Regions from separate parts of the Alishewanella sp. HL-SH06 genome, predicted to be linked through region 2. Evidence: predicted binding sites of a transcription regulator. Region 2 holds the regulator's gene; each other region holds the start of a gene.
What was found. Region 2 encodes LexA, which represses DNA repair genes until DNA is damaged. Its sites were predicted from a motif close to TACTGTATNNNNATACAGTA; they were not measured.
Positions count from the first base shown of each region.

Region 1: ACUJFK_RS09730 (SulA-like leucine-rich domain-containing protein) is a predicted target of LexA. The motif match lies at 990-1,009, and genes of this name have one in related genera.
Region 3: umuD (translesion error-prone DNA polymerase V autoproteolytic subunit) is a predicted target of LexA. The motif match lies at 1,255-1,274, and genes of this name have one in related genera.

Region 1 covers NZ_CP199752.1:2,091,960-2,094,233, forward strand. Annotated here, with positions in the region: gene ACUJFK_RS09725 (YchJ family protein) at 1-381, opposite strand, end outside; gene ACUJFK_RS09730 (SulA-like leucine-rich domain-containing protein) at 530-964, opposite strand; gene ACUJFK_RS09735 (GGDEF domain-containing protein) at 1,115-2,274, shown strand, end outside.
Region 2 covers NZ_CP199752.1:71,010-73,283, reverse strand. Annotated here, with positions in the region: gene plsB (glycerol-3-phosphate 1-O-acyltransferase PlsB) at 1-590, opposite strand, end outside; gene lexA (transcriptional repressor LexA) at 671-1,291, shown strand; gene coxB (cytochrome c oxidase subunit II) at 1,678-2,274, shown strand, end outside.
Region 3 covers NZ_CP199752.1:674,888-677,161, forward strand. Annotated here, with positions in the region: gene umuC (translesion error-prone DNA polymerase V subunit UmuC) at 1-813, opposite strand, end outside; gene umuD (translesion error-prone DNA polymerase V autoproteolytic subunit) at 813-1,241, opposite strand; gene ACUJFK_RS02960 (hypothetical protein) at 1,383-1,616, shown strand; gene ACUJFK_RS02965 (helix-turn-helix domain-containing protein) at 1,665-2,012, opposite strand; gene tnpA (IS66 family insertion sequence element accessory protein TnpA) at 2,073-2,274, shown strand, end outside.

The DNA.
Region 1 (2,274 bases), 1.9 Mb from region 2:
TGTGGCTGACAGTTTGCCACTGTGGTAATACCATTTATCAATAAATTCAAAAAATGATTGTTCTGTGATCACTTCAACGGTGTTATCGATAATAAAGTAGGCTTTGAAACTTACTTCACCTTTATGCATATTCTGGTTGCTCTCGCTGATCGCTAACTTAAAAAAATGCACACTATCAGCAAACTGTTGAATTTCTTCTATCAATTCAGCTGAACGTTGTGTTGGATGCGTAGTCTGGTAAACATAGTCAATCTGACCAAGACAATAGGCCGTGTAACGTGAACGCATTAGGGCTTCACAATTTGGTGCTAATTCACCTTCTAATACATAAGGGGCACAGCATTCAATAAACGGTTTTTTTGAACAGCAATAACACAGCATCGTTATCTCCACATTAATGCGTGTTAGTTTACCCCTAAGCCAGCTCAGGGTGTTTCACTTTATTGATGATTTATCGTTTTTTGTTAAGTATTGTGATGCATAGCTTAGATAAAGTATGTCACTTGTCACTTGTCACTGATATAGAGTTTTAATGTTGTTTCACCATTGCCTGTGTTAAGGGATACAACGCAGTTTGCTGCTTCTCTGCTAATTGCGCTAATTGCGTTGCTTCCTCATCAGTTAATTCACCACCATGCAACACAACTTTACAGCTAGCACTGTTTATCGCGCGTTGTACCGTTTTCGCTAAATCCTTAACCTGGTGCGGATGAATCATTAAGATTTTTTCTAGAGGGATCTGGCAGCTTGCCCAAAAATTTTTATTAGGTTTCACTTTCGGTGCGATTAATACGATCCAGCCATCTACATCGCGATGTTGTTGTAGCAACTTTAATAGTTGTAGTTCGATATTATCATGCTGTTGATATGCCGAGGCCTGCGTGGAAGGCACAGCAATATTGTTTAACGATTTGCTGTTGCGAAGTTGAGTATCATGGTGTGCCGTTTTGCTGGTAATAAGCATGTAAACCTCTAGCTGGTTATTTATACAGTGTATGCCTATACAGTAGTTTTTGTTCAAATAAAAAGCAAGTGTTTTGTGTTTGTTTTTTTAGTCATATCGTTGTCATACAACCTGCATATTCTTTATTGTTGTTAATTTTGGATTTGATGTATGGCAACTTCAGAACAGTCTTGTGTTGAGCTACAAAGTATTTTGCAGGCCAAAGCGCTTCAGCCGTTATTTCAACCTATCGTTACTTTAAATACTGCGCAGATTTTCGGTTATGAGGCGTTAATTCGTGGCCCATCGAACAGCCCGCTGCATTCGCCTTTGCAACTGTTTAAAACCGCGCTTGCGTGCGATGCGTTAGCCGAGTTAGAACTGCTCTGCCGAGAGTTGAGTATTGCAGCCTTTGCCAGTGCAGGCGTCACTAGTAAATTATTCTTAAATGTTAATCCACTATTATTACTGACCGCTGATCATCCTAGCGGCCTAACCAAAGCGATGTTACAAAAAGCCGGTTTAGATCCGTCACAGGTAGTGATTGAAATTTCGGAACAATACCAAGTAGAAGAGGCGAGTTTATTAATTAAAGCGGTGAACCATTATCGCGATCTGGGTTTTTTAATTGCGATTGATGATTTGGGCAGTGGTTTTTCGGGTTTGAAGCTATGGTCAGAGTTGCAGCCTGATTTCGTTAAAATTGATCGTTATTTCATTAGCGAAATTCATCGTGACCCGACCAAAAAGGCCTTTGTTAAAAATATTATCAGTTTAGCTAAAGCTACCGGTGCGTTGATTATTGCCGAAGGGATTGAAACGCAGGAAGAACTCTTTCAGTGTAAAGAATTAGGTGCTGATTTTGCCCAGGGTTATTTGCTCGGACGGCCACAAGTCAGTTTTATGCAGAATCTCGCGAACAAGCGCTTACTTGAAGTTAAGCCGACGGTTCAGAGTCAAGATAATATCTTGCAACTTTTGTTGGCGGTTGCGCCGATTTCAGCCTCATTAACCGCGTTGCAAGTTGCTACTATGTTTGAACAAGATCACCGCTTACAAACTCTCGCGGTGGTAGATGATAATAAGCCAGTAGGTTTAATTTGTCGTTCTGAGTTACAAGCACTTTTCTCGCAAAACTTTGGTCGAGCGCTGAATGAAAAAAAGACAATTGCTCAGATCATGAATACGCAAGCCGTCATGGTTGATGCTGAATGTAGTTTAGATGAAGTCAGCAACATTGTTGCTGAAGATGAGCACAGTGCAGCGAGTTGGTACTTTATTATATGTCGTGATGGTTATTATCTTGGTTTAGGATCGGTACGGCAATTACT
Region 2 (2,274 bases):
GCCATTTGTTGTAGATCTACTGGTTTACTTAAGCGCACCAGCGTGTGTCGACCTGAGATAAATACAATCAGTAACTTAGCTAACCAGTTAGGTGAATGTGCTTCCCCCAGTAACCATTTAATACTGTCTTCCTTACCTGGTGCACGGCCCCATAAGATCGAGATCGGCATCAGCTGTGCCTGTAATTTGGGGTTGGCTAAATGAGCCGCGAGTAATGTTTGTCCTTGCTTTAATGCACGGGTATCGCTGCGGCCACCAATGATTTGGTGAGGTTTTTCGAGAAATAAGATGCGTGATAATTTCTGCCCCCGCAGTTCGACATGGCTAAGCGGATCGGGCAAGGCTAGTTGCTGGCAAACGCGACGCAGCGTGGCGACATCACTGGCTGATTCGGTGTGGCATATATAAAATAATGGCCGTTCTTTATTAACTCCCAGTTGTTGTAGGGGGTTATCAGGAACGATTTTGAATTTAACGAGTAGGCGAATAGGCCATTTTAATAATAAAGTCAGTAACGACAAGCTTGAGAACATAATGATACCGAGCAAACTGAACAGTGCTAAGAATACCACAGCTGCGTAAGCTGGCAAATTCAGCTGCAGAACAACGCTTGGCATTTCGAAAAAGGCTGTATATACTGACAGTACTTACTGTATAGGTAGCCAGCATTATGAGACCATTAACGCCTCGTCAGGCCGAAATTCTGCAATTAATCAAAGATTACCAACAAGAAACCGGAATGCCACCCACGCGTGCCGAGATTGCGCTGCGTTTAGGTTTTAAATCTGCCAATGCAGCGGAAGAACATCTCAAAGCCTTAGCTAAAAAGGGGGTACTGGAAATGATGCCCGGTACCTCGCGAGGCATTCGTTTATTGGAAGACGATTCCGTTCCCGAGCAATTGGGTTTGCCTTTGGTGGGTAAAGTTGCCGCTGGCCAACCTATCTTAGCCGCTGAGCATGTACAAAATCATTATCAAATTGATGCGCATTTATTTAAACCCCATGCTGACTTTTTACTTCGGGTACAAGGTATGAGTATGCAAGATATCGGCATCCTCGATGGCGATCTGTTAGCCGTGCATAAAACCACTCAAGCAGAACATGGCCAAGTGATTGTCGCCCGTGTCGATGATGAAGTAACGGTAAAGCGTTTCCAGCGGCAAGGACATGAAGTTTTATTGCTTCCTGAAAATCCAGATTTTGAGGTGATTAAAATCGATTTACGTGAACAGCAATTTGCCGTTGAAGGCCTTGCTGTAGGTGTGATCCGTAACGGCAGTTGGCTATAAAATAGTCGCTGTTCAACAAGTTAATTTATAATTGCACTGGTATGACCTCTTGGTTTTATCGGTGCTTTTGCATTTTAGGGGTTTACATAACGCTCATACTGGACAATTCTTAAGCGGTAACTGTTCAAAAAATAATTAAAGTTAACAGTTGCTGGTTTCAGCGCTTGCTTCGAAATCACAAAAAATAATAAAAATAAGAAATTGCGAAACTTATCACATAGATTCGGTCAGGATGGGTTTACATAAAAGCCGTGTAGTTCTGTGTTCTTGGTTTCTGCAGTTTGCAATGCAAATGACAGAGGAGAAGTACAGTGACAAACACGCGTTGTCTGGTTTGGTCGCTGCCGACCCTATTTTTTGCCGCATCGGCAAATGCATCAACATCTATGCCTTTGAATATGACCAAAGGCGCTACGGAGATCAGTCAGCAGGTTTATCAACTGCATATGACCATCTTCTGGATTTGTTGTGCTATCGGTGCAGTGGTGTTTGGGATTATGTTTGTATCCATGATCCTTCACCGCAAAGCAAGAGGGGTGCAGCCGGCTTCATTTCATGAAAGTACCAAGGTTGAAATTCTGTGGACGACCATTCCGGTCGTTATTCTTGTTGTGATGGCATTTCCCGCCACGACCACCCTATTGGCGATGGATGACACCTCTGCTGCCGATGTGACCGTGCAAATTACCGGTTCGCAGTGGAAATGGCATTATAAATACCTTGAACACGATGTTGAGTACTTTTCATTATTAGCGACACCCAGAGAGCAAGTGGCCAATAAACTGGCCAAGGGTGAAAACTATCTATTAGAGGTCGATCGGCCCTTAGTGATTCCTGTTGGGAAAAAAATTCGCTTCTTAATGACCTCAGATGATGTGATTCACTCGTGGTGGGTACCTGCATTTGCCATTAAAAAAGATGCGAACCCTGGCTTTATTAACGAAGCATGGACTCGGGTAGACGAGCCTGGCACTTATCGTGGG
Region 3 (2,274 bases), 600 kb from region 2:
TTCAGCGATAGCTTCGTGCATCAAATCTTTTGAGGTGATGCGCTCACCAAAGGCCCGGGAGCTGACAATTTGTTTTTTGGTGGGAGCAACCTGCTCTAACGCCAGGCACGATTCGCCATTAAGCTCTGCTACGATGCGTGATTCAACCACAGAGCATTGCTGCTTGATAAAAGAGGGGCTGGAATCAGCCAAATCCAGAACAGTGTGAATACCGAGTTTGTTAAGCCTTGCAGAGAGTTTACTGCCAATACCCCAGACTTCACCGACAGGTAACAATGCCATCAGTTTACGTTGCCGGGTTTTATCCGTTAAATCGACCACGCCACCTGATTTGTGCCATTTTTTGGCGGCATAATTCGCCAGCTTAGCCAGGGTTTTGGTGGGAGCAATCCCAACACAAACCGTGATGCCAATGTTTTGCTGGATGGTATGTCGCACAGATTGCCCAAATGCCGTTAAATCGACGCAATGTGATACGCCAGTCAAATCAATGAACGCTTCATCAATCGAATAGACTTCAACTGCCGGCGCTAACATTTCAAGCGTACTCATCACCCGGGCAGAGATATCGGCATAAAGCGCATAATTCGATGAATAAGCGAGTAACGTGCCGTCTTCAAACAGTCGCTTTAATTCAAAGGCTGGTACACCCATTTTAATGCCCAGAGCCTTTGCCTCTTTCGAGCGCGCAACCACACAACCGTCGTTGTTGGATAGCACGACAATCGGCCGCCCCTTCAAATCAGGACGAAATAGCGTTTCACAGCTTGCATAAAAGTTGTTGCAGTCAACCAGGGCAAAACACGGGCTCATCAATACACCATTTTGCGAACCACACTAACCACTACACCAAAGACCTCAAACTCATCCTGCTCGGTTAGAGGAATAGGCTGATACGCCTTATTATGAGGTAGTAACTGCTTAACCGGCTTAAGGCATAGCTCCTTTACGGTAAATTCACGATTCAAAGCGGCCACAATAATGCTGCCATGAACAGCATTCACAGAGCGGTCTACCACCAAGACATCGCCATCTAATATCCCTTTATCCTTCATTGAATCGCCGCTTACCCTAACCAGAAAGGTAGCAGCAGGATGGCGAATGCAGAGTTCATTTAAATCCAGTGTTTGTTCAACATAATCCTGCGCCGGAGAAGGAAAGCCGGCTGAAATTAAATCGCCATATAGCGGTAAAAATGCAGGCTGATTACGCTCAGCCTGCCCGAGTATTTCTACTGACATCTCAACACCCAAAAGCTGTATATAAATACAGTATAGCGATTTTTGATTTTCTTTGAAGCGGGTGCGCCGAAAAATCCGGCCAAACTGGAAATCTTAAACCGAAATGCTACATTTAATTCACATTAATAATGTGAGAGGCGAATGATGGAAGAGCGGTTGGTAAATGAGCATCAGTTCAAAGATATTCTTGCAACCTGGCATGGGGTGGGCAGAAGTTTGTTAACCCTTCCAAAAATTAGCCGGTTTAAGACAGGTATTAGGATCAGCGTGGTCAGCATCGATAATACCGTTCAGTATATCTATGAGCAGCATTTTAAGTCCTATCGCGAGGTGCTTCTTTGGTACGGACAGATGCTGGATAAAATGGGTATCTGAAGGATTAAAAGAATATATACGTATCAGCTGACGTATATCTAAGGCAACTCAGTCTTCAGAAGGTGCTTCGTTCTGTTCACGAATAAACGCGATGACGCGTTGCTGCTGTTCTGATGTTAGCTTGTGATAGGACAATAACAGCTCTGCAATCTCTTCGGATTCACAATAGAAATATGCGACTGGAACGTCGAGCTCCGCGGCAATTCTTTTTGCCGTATCAAAGTCTGGAATGTGCCTGCCTTTCTCGTAGTGATTCATTCGACTACTCGACACATCGATGTTAAAACCGATAAGAATGCCCAACTCCGTCTGGGTGAGCCCCTTGTTTCGCCTCGCAAGCTTAAGGCGTTTAGGGAACGGGTGAGATAATTCGTAAGCGTAACGCCAACCACACATTCCTATCCTAACTGATCAACATTACCCTGTCTGCCTCTTTAAATTATCAGGGTAATCATCATGAAACGCACTAAAGAACAATGGCTGGCCTTATTCGCCGAGCAAGCCCAAAGTGGCCTTACTCAAACGGCATTTGCTAAACGACAAGGGATTATCCCGACCTATTTCAATCTCCGTAAACGCCAGTTGTTGGCTCATCAGAATGATGACACCGGTTTCATTGAATTAGCACCACAAAGCTCGCCACTGGCCCGGCATATCC